Regions from separate parts of the Streptosporangium fragile genome, predicted to be linked through region 1. Evidence: riboswitches for the same ligand, from Rfam matches in the RefSeq annotation. Region 1 holds a riboswitch; each other region holds the start of a gene.
What was found. Region 1 has a riboswitch for cyclic di-AMP ahead of ABD841_RS34375 (VldE C-terminal domain-containing protein). Riboswitches for the same ligand answer to the same signal wherever they lie in the genome.

Region 1 (4,960 bases):
CATCGATCTGCACGGGTTCACGCAGGGGATGCCCCCGGTCGACCCGGCCGACGCCCTCGGCCGGATGCTGGGCGCCCTGGGCGTGCCCGGCGAGCAGATCCCTCCCGATCTCGACGCCCGCGCCGCCCTGTACCGCACCCGGCTGGCCGGTCGGCGCGTGCTGATCCTGCTGGACAACGCGGCCGAGGAGAGCCAGGTCCGGCCCCTGCTGCCCGGCGCTCCCGGCTGCCTGACCCTGATCACCAGCCGCAGGCGGCTGGCCGGCCTGGAAGACGTCCGGCGGCTCTCCCTGGACGTCCTCCCGCGCGACGAGGCGCTCGCCCTGTTCACCCGCACCGCAGGGGAGCGGCGCCTCGCCGGCCAGCCGGCCGGGCCGCTCACCGAGATCGTCGAGCTGTGCGGCCGCCTGCCGCTGGCGATCCGCGTCGCCGCCGCCCGCCTGCGGAGCCGGCCCGGCTGGACGCCGGCGCACCTGGCCGACCGGCTCCGCGACCGCCAGCACCGCCTCGGCGAGCTCGAAGTCGACCGGCTCAGCGTCACGACCGCCATGGACCTGTCGTACCACCGCCTCGGCTCGGACCTACAGGGCATGTACCGGCTGCTCGGCCTGCACCCGGGGCCCGACATCGAGCGGCACGCGGCCGCGGCCCTCGCCGGCACCACCCTCCAGCACGCCGACCGGCTCCTCGACGACCTGGTCGACGCCCACCTGCTGCAGGAGCCGGTCTCGGGCCGGTACCGCTTCCACGACCTGCTGCGCGCGCACGCCACCGCCACCCTGGCCGACGAGGACACCGAGATCGACCGGCGCACCGCCCTGACCCGGCTGTTCGACCACTACGTCTCCGCCGTCCCGGCCGCCGCGGAGCCGGCCCACCCCGGTGCGGCCGACCACGTCCCCCGCGTCCGGAGGCCGGTCGGCCCGGTGCCGCTTCCCGGCGGCCCGGCCCGCGGGGCGGAGTGGCTGGACGCCGAGTTGGCCAACCTGCTCGCCGCCGCCGCGCACGCCGCCGGGCACGGCTGGCCCGTCCACGCCCGCCGCCTCGCGGTGGTTCTCCAGCGCCACCTGCACACCCGCGCTCACCACGCCCGCGTCCCGCATGCCGCCCTCGCCCCCGTCGGCGCCGACCGCGATCGCGAGCTCGCCGCACTGTGCGGCCTCGGAGACGTCCATCTCGCGCAGGGGCGGTCCGGCGAGGCCGCCGAGTGCTTCGAGCAGGCCCTGGAGATCGCGCGAGCCGTCATCGGCCGCGGTGGCGGGCCTGACGCGCCCCGCGCGCACGCCCGGCCGGCCCCGGGCCGGTCCGCCGAGTACTCCGACTACCCCGACTACCCCGCGTATTCCGAGTACTCCGACTACCCCGACTACCCCGCGTATTCCGAGTACTCCGAGTACGCGCTGGAGATCGCACGCGCCACCGGTGACCGCGACGGTGAGCTCCGCGCGCTGACCGGCCTCGGCTTCGTCCACCTCCTCCGGGGCGAGTACCGGACCGCCGCCGACCACTACCGGCGCGCGCTGAAGATCGCCCGCCGGGTCGGAGACCGCGGCGCCCAGTTCGAGGGGCTGTACGGCCTCGCCCGCGCCCACCAGGCCACCGGTCACCCCGCCAAAGCGCTCGTCTACCACCAGGCCGCCCTCGACATCGCCCGGGATTCCGGTCATCCCGCCGACCAGGCGCGCTCCCAGCCCGGCCCGCGCGCTCCGCGCGTGCGCAACGCGTCCACGAGCCGCCCCCGCCCGCGGGCGACCCTGCCGGGACGCTCGGAGTGGTTCTGAGCGGGCCGGGACGGACGGAGCCCTGCCCTCGCGTCCCCCCTCCGCGCGCCCGTCCGGGTGCTCGTGTGTCCCGGCGCCCCGCGCTCCCGTCCGGGTCTCATGTGTCCCGGTGCCCCGCGAGCCTGTCCGGGCACTCATGCGTTCCGGCGCTCTCCGCGCGCTCGCCCGGAGCTCTGTCCGGAGGTCCCACGCCCGCCGGAGGCGGACCGTGACACCGACACGTGTTGTCCCTTTTGTGTCGGTCTGTAGTCAATAGCGAGTCGATCGGTGTTTTGTGCCTGATTGGGTTCACATGACCGGCTATTTACTACTAAGCTCCGTTCTGCCTCGGCTGTACCAGCCGACATGCCTAATCCCAGGCGCCTCGCCCGGGAACCGGGGACCCACCGCACCCGGGGTGAATCCACTTCCGTGGACGGGCTTCCTCCAGCCCGAACCCGTCAGCTAACCCGGTCGGCAGATGAGAGGAAGACACGTGACAGCCACGTCCCCCACGTTCCGCCGTCATGCGACCGTCGTGGTCGGCGCCTTCGCCGCCGTCGCGCTCGCGCTGGGTCCCGCAGAGGCGGGGCTCGCAGCCCCCAAGCCGACCGAGAGCGAGCTCCGTGCCGATCTGGCCGAGCTCGGCAAGAAGGCCGACACGCTGGGCCGCGCCTACCGGGCCAAGCGCGAGTCGCTCAAGAAAGCGCAGAAGGCCGAAGCCGCAGCGAAGGAGAGCCTGCGGAAGGCCGAGGAGGCCTACGCCGAAGCCAGGAACCAGGTCGTCTCCGCCGCGCTGGTCCGTTACCAGAGCAGCGCGGGAACCCTGCCCTCCGTCCTGCTCACCCTCGGCCTGAGCGGCGCCGCGGTGACGGAGCAGCTCACCGTCCTGGAGGTCGCCCAGCTGCGGGGCTTCGCCGCCGGCCTCCACGGCAGCAAGCAGGCCGTGGAGAAGGCCACCCGTCTCGCCGACGAGATCGAGGCGGAGGTCGAGGAGCTCGGGAGCCGGCGCGCGGAGACCCGGGAGGCGATCGGCGACCTCAAAGGCAGGCTCGACCGGCTCGTCCCCACCGGCTCGGGCCGCCGCGCCGACGGCACCTGGGCCCCCCAGCAGCCCACCGGCACCGACAACATCACCGACCGGACCCGCACCATGCGCGACACCATCAAGAAGCGCTTCGACCTCCCGTACGAGGTCGGCTGCTACCGCTCGGGCAACGACGGTGGCGAGCACCCCCTGGGCCGCGCCTGCGACTTCATGATGAGCAGCGGCGGCGCGATGCCCACGGCGGCCAACCTCAAACTCGGCGACGAGATCGCCGCCTGGACCCTGGAGAACAGGGACAAGCTCGGCGTCAAGTACGTGATCTGGCGCCAGCGCATCAACCACGGCTCCGGCTGGCGCGCCATGGAGGACCGGGGGAGCATCACCCAGAACCACTACGACCACGTGCACATCTCGATGCACTGATAAAGGGACGAATAGCATCCCGCCCAGGAGTGGATCTAAGAGGGTTCGGGGAGGCGGGTGGGGGCGGTGTTGCTGACTTGCTGGAAGATCACCGATGTGCGGAATCCAGTGACCTCCCGGCGCTTGCTGAGTCGGTCGGTGAGGAAAGAGTGCAGGCTGTCAAGATCTTGAACGGCGACGTGGAGGACGAAGTCGTCGCCTCCGGAAAGCACAAATACGCTGAGGACCTGGGGAAGTCCGCCGGCGAAGTCCTGGAAGGCGTCGATGACGCTGCGGCTCAGCGGGCGAATCTGAACCGACACCAGGGCCTGGACCCGGCGGTTGAGCGCGGCGGGGTCGATATCCGCGTGGTAGCCGCGGATGACGCCTCGCCGGGTAAGCGCGCGGACGCGTTCCAGGCAGGTCGAGGGTGCCACGCCGAGCTTTCGGGCGAGCTCCCGGTTGGACTGCCGCGCATCTGTTTGGAGAAGCCGCACAATTTCCGAATCAAGTTCATCCACGACCAGGATGTTACTGGCTCTTCCGGTCAATCGTTCGGTAAACCCTCTCAGAGCACGGCAGATGCCGGGCAGAACGGTTACCGTCGACTGACTACGCGAGAAGGGAAAGCCCATGCTGGACCACGAAAAAATCCTCATCCGGCGGGGCCCGCGCTCAGATCTACCAGTGATCCTCGCCCTTCACTCCACGGCACTGGGCCCGGCCGCGGGAGGGCTCCGGCTCTGGCACTACCCCGATTGGCGCGATGGCCTTACCGACGCTCTTCGCCTGTCGGCCGCGATGACACTCAAGTTCGCGGTGGCCGGGCTGACCAGCGGCGGCGGAAAGACCGTCGTGGCCCTGCCACAAGGCACCCGGCTGGATTCGGCCCGGCGCCGGGACGTCATGTACGACGTCGCCGACATGATCGACTCGATGGACGGGAGCTACGCGGTCGGCCCGGATGTGGGGACGGCCCCAGCCGACATGGCGGTGATCGGGGAGGTCACCCCGCACGTGTTCTGCAAGCCGGAAGACCTGGGCGGAAGCGGCGACTCGTCCCCGCACACCGCGCAAGGGACGCTCGCCGCGCTGCGCGCCCTCAGCCGACGCCTGTACGGCGACGCGAACCTCGAAGGCCGCCGCATGGCACTGATCGGCCTGGGTCACGTCGGGGAACACCTCGCCCGTCTGCTGGCCGCCGAGGGAGTCGAACTAACCGTCACCGACATCGACACCTCCAAGATGGAGATCGCCGAGGATCTCGGCGCCGCCTGGCGCAGCCCCGACGAGATCGTCACCGCAGACGTCGACGTTCTGATCCCCGCCGCGCTCGGCGGCGTGCTGACCACGCAGGTCGTGGGGGATCTGCGCTGCCGTGCCGTGGTCGGGCCGGCGAACAACCAGCTGGCCACCCCCGAGGTCGCCGAACTGCTGCATCAGCGGAGCATTGTCTGGATCCCGGACTACGTGGCGAGTGCGGGTGGTGCCATCAACGCGATAACCACGGAGCTGTACGAATTCGGCGCCGACCAAGCCCGCGCCCGGGTCAACGCCATCGAAGGCACCGTTACCGCTCTCCTGGAGACCGCCGATGATCTCGGTGTAACCCCCGATCAAGCGGCACACGAGATGGCGCAGCGCCGTATCCGCGCGGCCGTTCCCGAAAGCCTCTCGCATCCGCACTGAGGCATGAAGCGCCTCCTGCCGGGGACTCTACGGTCATCGGTGTGCGCCGTGAGGCGTTGTGA
Region 2 (4,960 bases), on a different contig from region 1:
GTCATCCAGTCGATCATCTGGGACTTCAAGATCTTCACCCAGATCTATGTGATGACCAACGGCGGCGGCATCGCGGGCCAGAACTCCGTGCTTAACGTCTACGCGTACCAGACGGCCTTCGGCTCCTCGGAGTACGGGCTCGGCTCGGCGATCGGCGTCATCATGACGCTGATCCTGCTCGCGGTCACCCTGCTGTACATCCGTGCCCTCTACCGCAGCGGAGAGAAGCTGTGAGCAGATCCCGCCTGATCGCCAACACCGTGGCACTGGTCACGGCCTTCGTCACGTTCTTCCCGATCTACTGGATGGTGCTGTCCGCGCTCAAGCCCGCGGGCGAGATCCAGTCGCTCCAGGTGCGCCCGTGGACGCTGGCGCCGACCTTCGAGCACTTCCAGCGGGTGCTGGGCGGGGAGAACTTCGGCCGCTACTTTCTCAACAGCCTCGGCGTCGCCCTCAGCGTCGTCGTGCTCTCGGCGGTGGTCGCCTTCCTCGCCGCGGTGGCGGTGACCCGGTTCCGCTTCCGGTTCCGCACGACGGTGCTGATCATGTTCCTGGTGGCGCAGATGGTGCCGGTGGAGGCGCTCACCATCCCGCTGTTCTTCCTCGTCCGCGACATCGGCGCGGTGGTGCCCGGCGTGGGCCTCAACACCCTGGGCTCGCTCGTCCTGGTCCACCTGGCGTTCTCGCTGCCGTTCGCCGTCTGGATGATGCGCGGGTTCGTGGCGGCGGTGCCGGAGGCGCTGGAGGAAGCCGCGATGATCGACGGTGCGAGCCGGCAGGTCATCCTGTGGCGGATCCTGTTCCCCCTGGTCGCGCCCGGCCTGATCGCGACGAGCGTCTTCTCCTTCATCACCGCCTGGAACGACTTCATCTTCGCCAGGACCTTCATCATCTCGGCCAAGGACAACCAGACCCTGCCCGCGGCCCTGCTGGTCTTCTTCAAGCCCGACGAGAACGACTGGGGCGGCATCATGGCGGCCTCGACGCTGATGACCATCCCCGTACTGATCTTCTTCGTGGCCGTCCAGCGCAAGCTGGTGGCCGGGCTGGGCGGGGCGGTCAAGGACTGAGAACGAAGAGCGGCCGGAGCCGTCGCCGGGGAGGCGAGGCGGGGGTGCCCGGGAGGCGGCCGGAGGCCGTCGCCGGGGAGGCGAGGCGGGTGCCCCCGGGGGATGCCGGAGGCCGTCACCGGGAGGGCCGAAGCCAGGCGCCCGGGAGGCGGTTGAAGACGGGCGCCCAGGGGTTTCGTTCGTTTCTGTACCGATAAGTTTTGCCTGTACCAGGGCGGAACTGTCCCTCGGGACGCTTGACGGGACAAAATTGGTCCGTGGTCAGGATCGGATCGGTAGAGATGGACGATTGCGAGCGGGGGCACCTTCCGCCATTTCTGAGCCAGCTGTTCGCCGACGGGGGCGAGGGCCGACGGCTCTCCGTGGAGCTGCCGCCCGGTGACGTGGTCTGGCCCGATCCTGGTTACTCGCAGCTGTCGATCCGTGCCCGACCCGCCTTCTGGCTCAGCGACGTGGCGGTGTCCGGAGAGTACTGGGCCCTGCTGCGCGCCCAGCACGAGCACTCGGGCCTCTGGCCGGTGCTGCTGGAGGACTCCGTCCAGCCCTGGGCGGCCGGCCAGATCGCCCCGGACGCCGCCGCCGAGATCGACAACTACCACGCGGCGGCGTTCATGGCCGAGGTGTGGACCGACTGGGTCGCCAAGGCCCACGCCGACCAGGTCGACATCCTCGACCCCTTCGGCCCCCGCTGTCCGGGCCCGGCGCCGCCGGGCAAGCTTGTCGCCGACCCCGGCGTGGTCGCCGACTGGTACGCCCGGCTGGTGGCCGAGCGCCGGACCCCGCTGGGCCTGGTCGCCGTCGAGCGGAGCGCCGACGCGCTCGCCGTCATGGGCTGGCAGGGCGCCCTGAACCACAACGAGTGGATGGTTCCGCTGGCCGCCGTGGTGCGCAGCTGGGAGGAGAGGTTCGGGGCCCGGGTGGTCGGCATGGGGTTCAACACCCTCGACCTGAGCGTCGCCGCGCCGCCGACGACCTCGGAGCACGCCCTGCACGTCGCGGCCGAGCACTGGACGTTCTGCCCCGACAGCATCATCCAGGGCGCCGGCACCCTCATCGACTACGCCGAGCAGATCAAGGGCAGGAACGCCTGGTCGTTCTGGTGGGACTGATCACTGAGGCCGATCACCCGGCCGGGCCTTCCGCGGCGGGGTGTGCCGGGCCTCCCGCGGTAGAGGCGTATCGGGTCTCCCGTGGCGGGGTGTGCCGGGTCTCCCGCGGCGGGGCGTGCCGGGCCTCCCGCGGTACGGGTGTACCGGGGCTGCTCGCGGTGCCGAGGCGGCCGGCAGGGGCGACGCCGGCCACCCCCGGGGTGGGTGTTTCTTGGGGGTTGTAGGTAGATCTTCTGGGCTTTTCATGGGATTTGTTTTGCTTTGTCCCATTGTGCTGGGTAGTGTCCTGGTTGTTATCGGTTGGTGACCTGCCCTTCAACAGAAGGAGCGGCCGGCCGACGTCGAGTCCCGAGGGCCGCCAAGCCCGCGGGAGCCGGGGACCCACCTTCCCGGGGTGAATCCGCCGCGAGCGCGCGGCGGTAGGGCAACTCCACCGCCCGAACCCGTCAGCTAACCCGGTAGACGAGATGGAGAGGAGATCCCCCCATGGATCACCGCGTCACCATGTCGGCGCGTTCCGTGGCCGTGCCGGTCCCGTAGGCCGCACGCGCCGGTCCCCGGACCCGCATGTCCCGGTTCCCCGGATCTTGACGTGCAGGCTCCCGGACCTTCGCCCTCAGCTCGCCAGAACTTCACCCGAACCCTTCCGTCGCGCCTGATCGCGGTGCCTTCCCGCCCGTGCTTCGCGTAGCGCCTGGTTGATCCCGCTGCGCCTTTTCTCGTCGAGCGCGTCCTCGCCCGTGCCTCCGCCGTGTGCCGCACGTGGCCGCCCCGTTCCCTCGTGAAAGAGCTCGTTTTCCCCATGCGCTTCTTCTTCGCCCTGCACAAGAACCGTCTCGCCGCCGCGCTCCTCGTCGGCGCGAGCGTGCTGACCGCCACCGGTGTCGCCTCCGCGCTGCCCGCCTCCGCCACCCCCGCGGCCCGTACCGCCCCGGGAGCCGACAAGCCCGACGCCGCCTCCCAGACCGTCCTGCTCACCGGGTCGACCACGGCTTCCTACTTCTGGGACGACTCCTCCGGCCGCGCCGGTGACACCGGCCTGCCCGCGAGCGGCAAGCCGATGCAGAAGGGCATGGCCGCGAGCCCGAGCTGGCCCCTGTTCACCGAGGGCTACGTCATCTACAAGGGCAAGAAGGCCAAGTTCTTCGTCGGCGACCGCGGTCCCGGCGAGCCCTCCAGCCGGGGCGTCATGCTGGACCTCGACGCCAAGACCTTCGCGGATCTGACCGGCGGCACGTTCAACCCCAACACGCTCATGGTCAACGGCAACGGCGGCATGGGTCACATCAAGGTCCAGTACGTGATCACCAAGTGGGGCGACGGCGTGGGCAAGAAGAACCACCCGGTGGCCTTCTCCACCGGCGCCTGGGGCCGCAAGGACCGCAACCCGGCCGTCCCGCCGAAGCCCCTCGTCGCCAAGCCGGCCGAGCCGAAGAAGGCCGCGGAGCCGAAGAAGACCGAGGTCGTCGCGGAGCCGAAGAAGGCCGAGGAGGCCACGAAGGCCGAGGCCGTCGCCGGGCCGGCGGCGGGCTCGTCCAAGAACGTCGTGCTCACGGCGGACGTCAAGCGCGAGAAGGAAGCGCGTGACCTGGACGGCGCCGCCAACGCCGCCGCGAGCTCCTCCTCGGGCTCGAAGGGCACCGCCGCGGCGGTCCTGCTCATCGCCGTGGGCGGAGGCGCCCTCCTGCTCACCGGCCGTCGCCGCCGCCCCGGCCGCCGCCGCGCCTGACCGTCCCGCGGCGTCCCCGCGCGACTCCTCCGGGACGTTTCCCCCTGGCGTCCCCGCGCGGTCCCTCCGGGCGTTCCCCGCGACGTCCTCGGGGGACACCCTCGCACGACCCGGCCCCGGCGCTCCCGCGCCGGGGCCTTCGGCTGCCGGAACGTCGTCCGCCGGTGCTCGCCCCCGCCGCGCGGCGGATGGGGGCGCCGCCTCCGGCGCCGGGCGGTCGTCAGCGTTCGACGGCGGCGCGGAACCCCGGAAGCATCTCCTTGAACTCGGCGGCGCTGAAGTTCGGGCCGAGTATCACCCCGACCGTGCCGTCGTCGGCCCAGGCGCACATGCCGGTCTCGGAGCCGACGAGCTCCAGGCCGACGCAGCGGGCGTGGCCGCCGAACGGCCCCGCCGGGAGGTCGAAGGCGTGGTCGGGGGTGTCGCCCGCCAGGAACGTCTGGAGGGCGTGTTCAACGGTCGGCGCCTCCTGATCCCGGCTGATCCGCACGTCGTAGCCGGTGAAGATGAACCCCCTGGTCAAGGAGTGGCCCTTGGCCCGTTTGACCTCCTCGTACCGCACCTGCACCGCGTCCTCGACGGTGGCGCCCCGGACGTGGGGATGCCGGTCCAGTAGTTCCTCGCGGGTGAGGAACGGCCACATGCCGGTGAGTTTCACGGGCCCGGCCTTCTCGGGCGGCGGGAGCACCAGGCTGCGGCTGCCCTCCCGGGCGGGCGACGGGTCCGTGGTGCCCGACGCGCCGGTCCCGCATGCCGGCAGCGCGCCGATGAGCAGCGCCGCCACCACGGAGCCCCAGCGGCGCCCCGGCGACCCGCCGCGGGATCGCGACACCCGGCGGGAAGCCCCCGGTGCTGAGCCCGCGCTTCGCCTCCCGGGTGCGCGCGGAACGGAGAACGTGACCATGGGACCTTTCTTTGTGCCCGGGGTGTGCGGCAGGGGCATGACCCGAAGGGTAGCCGTGCCCCTGCCGTGTGCCGTCCCCCGCGCGGTTGACCGGCGCTCCTCCGGCCAGGTGACCCCACCCTTGCCCCGCCTCTGTACAGAATGAGAT
Region 3 (4,960 bases), on a different contig from region 1:
CGTGCCGAACGCCTCCAGCCTGAGGGTGTACCACGTGCCCGCGGTCACCGTCGCCGGAGCCGAGGCGAGGGTCGTCGGGCCGCCGCTGGTCCGCTTGCCCAGGACGACCGAACCCGCGTTGCTCAATCCGAGGAAGTAGTAACTGCTGGTGCTCTGCGCCCTGGCCAGCACCGCGACGTGCCGGCCGGCGCCGTTGAACGCGGTCGGCTTCACCCGCGCCTGCACCGCCTGGTCCGACCATCCGGCGCCGGCCACCGCGCGGGCGTCCGCGCCGGTGCCGGACTGCCGGTAAACCTGGGAGCCGTCGGCGGCCACCGACCAGCTTCCCCCGGACTTCGACCAACCCGTGGCGTTACCGTCCTCGAAATCGTCGCCGAACAGCGTTGCGGCGAACGCGCTGGGCACCGCCAGCAGCGCCATCGCCCCGAGCACCATGACGGCGAGGGCCGCCGCGAGCGCGGCGAGCAGTGAGTTGGCGCGGAGCTCTTTCCTTCTGCGCACCGTGGAACCTCCAGTTCCGTCAGTGCCGACCGGGCCGTGCTCCGGCCCGGTCGGACCATGGCCTTGCGCCGGGGCCCGAACCGGTGACGTCGGCGTGGCCGCGCTCCGCGGTCACGTGCCGGCATGGCCGGAGGCCCTGGCGAACGGTGTCCGCCGGGCGTCGCCGGAGCCCGTCCGCCACCGCCGGCGCAGGCCTTGGACAGGGTCAGGCCTCCGCCGGAGCACGTGCGGACGGGTCCCGGGCGGCGCCCGGGGATGAAGGGTGGGAAAGCGCTATCCAACTCTTTTCGCACTTGTACGCCCCCGGTAAGGGACGGGTCAAGCGCCGAGTTCGTCCCCGTCCGGGCGGCAGCCCGGCCACCCGCCCGGCGGGAACGCGTTCTTCCAGGTGAGAACCCGTCCGCCCGGGTGGGACGTAACGCGAAAATTTCCCCGCGAACACGCGGAGGTTTCCCGGGGCGGCCCCGTCGCCGGGGCGGTACGGCCCGGCGGGCGGGTGGCGCCCCCGCCGGGCGGCCCCACCGCCTTCGACCGTTCGGTGAGCGCCCTCTGCGCCGGCGTCGCCGTCGCCCCCCGCCGGGCGCCTCGACGCGCTTGCCGCAGGCGGCCGAGGGCGGGTTGCGGGTGCCCGCCGGCGCCGGCTACGCCTTCGCCGACGCGGGCAGGCACTCATCGGCTACGCCGCACGGCACGCCGTAGGGCAAGATCACCAGCACCTTCCGCGGGCCGCCGGACAGCGCCGTCGGGCTCTCCCGGGAGCGCGCCGACGTCGCCCGTCACCGGTGGTTCCGGGCACTCCCGCCGCGGCCGTCGCCCGCCGTCGTCTCGCGCGCCGCCCAGTCCAGGAGTGCCCGGGCGGTCTGGAACCGCCGGCCGGAGACCGTCTCGCCGAGGATCACGCCGACCAGCCGGTGGTTGTGGCTGTCGGCGGCGAAGGCCAGGCTGTAGCCCGCGGCGCGGGTGAAACCCGTCTTCAGGCCGAGCGCGCCCGGTGAGCCGAGCAGCTTGTTGGTGTTGTGCCAGGTGTAGGCGCGGTGATCGGCTGTCCTGGGGGTCGTGTGGCGCCGGGTGGAGGTGATCTTCACCAGGGCCGGGTTGCGCAGCGCGATCTCGGCCAGCCGGGTCTGGTCCCGCGCGGTGGAATAGCCCTCGCCCTCGGGGGTGGGCAGCCCGTCGGCGTTGAGGTACCTGGTGTCGCGCATCCCGAGCTCGCGCGCGGTGGCGTTCATCTTCGCGGTGAATCCGGCGACCCCGGGACCGTAGGCGCGGGCCAGCGCGTGGGCGGCGTCCGCGCCCGAGGGAAGCATCAGGCCGTACAGGAGGTCCTCGACGGAGAGCCGGTCTCCCACGCGCAGGTACGCGCTGGTGCCTCCACCGGCCTGTGCGTACCACACGTCCTCCGGCGTGATCGTGACCGTGTCCGTCGGCCTAGCCTCCCTGAGCACGATGTATGCGGTCATCACCTTGGTCAGGCTGGCCACCGGCATTCGCCGGTCGGCCCCCTTGCTGAGCCTGACGTCGCCCGTCGAGGCGTCGACCAGATAGGCCGCGCGTCCGAGCACCGCCGGTGCCTTGCTGCGGGCGGCCTCACCGCCGGCGGGCGGGGTCAGCGGGAGGAGCGTCCCGGCGCCGGTCTGCGGGGCGCCGGTCTGCACGGTGGCGGCGCCGGTCTGCGGGGCGCCGGTCTGCACGGTGGCGGCTTGCGCGGTGGCGGCACCGGAGGCCACGGTACCGACGGCGACGACGGCGCCCACGAGTGCGTGACCCAGCCGGTTCTTCGGGAGACCCAGCCGGTTCTCCGGGAAGTCCGGGCGGTCCGGGGAGAGGTTCAGGCGGTTCTTCGGGGAGGAGGCAAGCCGGTGCTTGGGCATGATGGGTTGGTCCTTGCTTCCATGCCGCCTACCGGGTCAGCTGACGGGTTCGGGCTGGGAAGTGCCCTACGGGGCGCAGCTCGGGGGCTGGCGCTCCGATTCACCCCGAAGGGATGGGTCCCCGGCTCCGCGAGGTGCGGATTCGGCGGCCGTGCGCCGTCCCGGCGGGAAGGGCCCGCCGGGGACACACGGTCCGGGCAACGAAACGGCAACGGGTGCGGCCGGATGGTCGTGCCTGCGTCTGCCGCGATTCCCTAGAAAGTAATATAACCGCACATAAATCCGCAAATGGGACAAAAGGTGCCGCGTCTTGTCGTGCGCGGGGACCGGCGGCCCGGCCTGATCCCCCCGAACCCCGCGTCGCCCCGCCACCGCGGAGAACGGATCGCCCGCTCCGGGCCGCGTACCCCTCCGACGGGCCCGGAGCGGGCGTCGCCTTCCGGCGTCCTACTCCTCGGAGCCGGTCTCCTTCGCGAGCTTCACGGGAGGTCCGGCGGGCTGGCGTCTTTCCCGCGCCCGGTCCGCCCGCTCGTGCTTCAGGACCGCCCGTACGCCGAGCAGGAAGACAGTGGCGACGATGGCGGGAGGCGCCAGAGCCGAGACGATCTCGTACATGAAGATCACCGCTTGTGTGGGATGAGAGGCGAGGCTGCTCCAAGGATACGGTTCCGTGCGGGCGGGTTGCCCGGCGAGGCGGGGTGATCGCGTCTGCGCCGCGGCCCGGACAGGGGAGACGTTGACCGGCGGTCGCCCGGCGGGGCCGCCGCAGCCGCCGGCCCTCCGCGCCGACGCGGCTCGTACGCCGCCCGGGGCGCCGGAAACACGCCCGGATTCCCCGCCCGGCCGGTGCGCGGTCCTTCGGGGAGCGGAGGAGCCGCCGGCGGCGCGTACCCCGCGCCCGGTGACGGCTTACCCCGCGCGGGCCGACCCGGGCCGCCAACGCGATGGTAAGGATGGCGTCAACGGAGCGCCGGATGGTAATCCTCGACATGGCATAGGTGATCAAGGGAATGACCGCGTTCGGGTGAGGGGACGACGTGCGTGTTGAGGATCTGTCCGAGGCCGAGCTCCGGGTGTGGGAGGCCTTTCCACACGGGGAGGAGGTCGACTTCACGACCGGGGATCCGGCAGAGGACGACCCGGCGGCGGGGGCTGCCTGGGGCGCGGAGCGGACGGTCCGTGGCCGGGTGATCGCCGCTCTGCTGATGAGCGAGGAGGCGCCGCGGTCGCACCGGATCCCGGCGATGAGGCTCAAGGGGGCCCGGATCACCGAGCGGGTGGACCTCGCCTACTCCACGGTCCGTCACTCGGCTCGGTTCCTGTCGTGCTTCTTCGAGCGGGATCCGAGCCTGTACTGGGCCCGGTGTTCGCAGCTGAGCTTCAAACGCTCTCATCTGCCGGGTCTGTCGGGATCCAACGCGCAGATCGACGGGCACCTGCGGCTGGAGGCCTGTGTCTGCACCGGCCTGCTGGAACTGCGGGGAACCCAGGTGACGGGAAGCCTCACGCTGAGCCACGCGCGGGTCGGCGCGGTCGACTGCGACCGGCTGCAGGCGGGCCGCGGCCTGTCCGCGATCGGGCTGAGAGCCGTGGGCCAGGTCCGGCTGTCCGACGCCCGGGTGACCGGCACTGTGATCATGGATGAGGCGCGCTTCGCCCCGGCCGACGGCCCGGCGCTCGTGCTGGACGGGCTGGTCGCCGACGGCAGTGTCTTCTGCCGGTGGATGAGGGTCACCGGGATGGTCAGAGCGCGCAACACCCGGGTGACCGGGCCGTTCAGCTTCACCGGAAGCACGATCGCCCATCCCGGTCGGATGGCCCTGCTCGGTTCCCGCATCACCGCCGAGGGCGGACTGTACCTGGGCAGTGGATTCACCGTGACGGGCATCGTACGGCTGGCCAACTCCCGGGTCGATCGGGAGCTCAGCCTGGACGGCGCCACCCTGACCCATCCCGGCGGGGACGCGCTCCAGGCCGCCGAACTCCAGGTCGAGGGCACCCTCGAGGCGCGCGAGCTCACCGCGTGCGGCCGGGTGGACCTGTCGCAGGCGCGTATCGCCGGGTCGCTGAACCTGACCGGCGCACAGCTGACCACGCCGGATTCGAGCCCGGCCGGCAGGATCGCCCTGGACGCCGGCGGCGTCACGGTCGGAGGCGGGCTGTCGTGCTCCGGAGGCTTCCGGGCGGAGGGCGAGGTCCGGCTCGCCGACGCGCATGTCGGCACGTTCGCCGACTTCGGTGGTGCCCACCTGGCCAATCCCGGCGGCAGGGCACTCGACGCCGCCGGGGCGAGCATCGGCGGCGGCCTGGAATGCGGGCACGGCTTCACCGCCGAGGGCGAACTCACACTGACCGGCGCCCGCGTCGGCCGGCGCCTGTCCCTCAACGGCGCCACCCTGTCCGCTCCCGGGGGCAGGGCGCTGGCGGCCTGGCAGCTGGAGGCCCGGGAGCTGGATCTGCGGCCGGTGAAGGCCCCCGAGGGCGTCGTGGACCTGCGGCACGCCAGGATCGGCGTGATCCGTGATGACCCCGCCACCTGGCCAGCGTGCCGCCAGGACGGCCTGACCTACGACGCCCTGGACCCGATG

Region 2: another riboswitch for cyclic di-AMP. It lies ahead of ABD841_RS19910 (hypothetical protein); the one in region 1 lies ahead of ABD841_RS34375 (VldE C-terminal domain-containing protein).
Region 3: another riboswitch for cyclic di-AMP. It lies ahead of ABD841_RS25425 (D-alanyl-D-alanine carboxypeptidase family protein); the one in region 1 lies ahead of ABD841_RS34375 (VldE C-terminal domain-containing protein).

What each region holds. Positions count from the first base shown of each region.
Region 1 covers NZ_BAAAVI010000078.1:9,433-14,392, forward strand. The annotation lists gene ABD841_RS34370 (AfsR/SARP family transcriptional regulator) at 1-1,780, shown strand, start outside; cyclic di-AMP (ydaO/yuaA leader) riboswitch at 2,117-2,254, shown strand; gene ABD841_RS34375 (VldE C-terminal domain-containing protein) at 2,256-3,230, shown strand; gene ABD841_RS34380 (Lrp/AsnC family transcriptional regulator) at 3,266-3,730, opposite strand; gene ABD841_RS34385 (Glu/Leu/Phe/Val dehydrogenase family protein) at 3,843-4,898, shown strand.
Region 2 covers NZ_BAAAVI010000028.1:19,483-24,442, reverse strand. The annotation lists gene ABD841_RS19925 (carbohydrate ABC transporter permease) at 1-234, shown strand, start outside; gene ABD841_RS19920 (carbohydrate ABC transporter permease) at 231-1,070, shown strand; gene ABD841_RS19915 (DUF4253 domain-containing protein) at 1,328-2,179, shown strand; cyclic di-AMP (ydaO/yuaA leader) riboswitch at 2,526-2,659, shown strand; gene ABD841_RS19910 (hypothetical protein) at 2,961-3,908, shown strand; gene ABD841_RS19905 (hypothetical protein) at 4,129-4,740, opposite strand.
Region 3 covers NZ_BAAAVI010000042.1:11,856-16,815, reverse strand. The annotation lists gene ABD841_RS25430 (pectate lyase family protein) at 1-501, opposite strand, end outside; gene ABD841_RS25425 (D-alanyl-D-alanine carboxypeptidase family protein) at 1,278-2,372, opposite strand; cyclic di-AMP (ydaO/yuaA leader) riboswitch at 2,383-2,530, opposite strand; gene ABD841_RS25420 (hypothetical protein) at 2,820-2,987, opposite strand; gene ABD841_RS25415 (hypothetical protein) at 3,410-4,960, shown strand, end outside.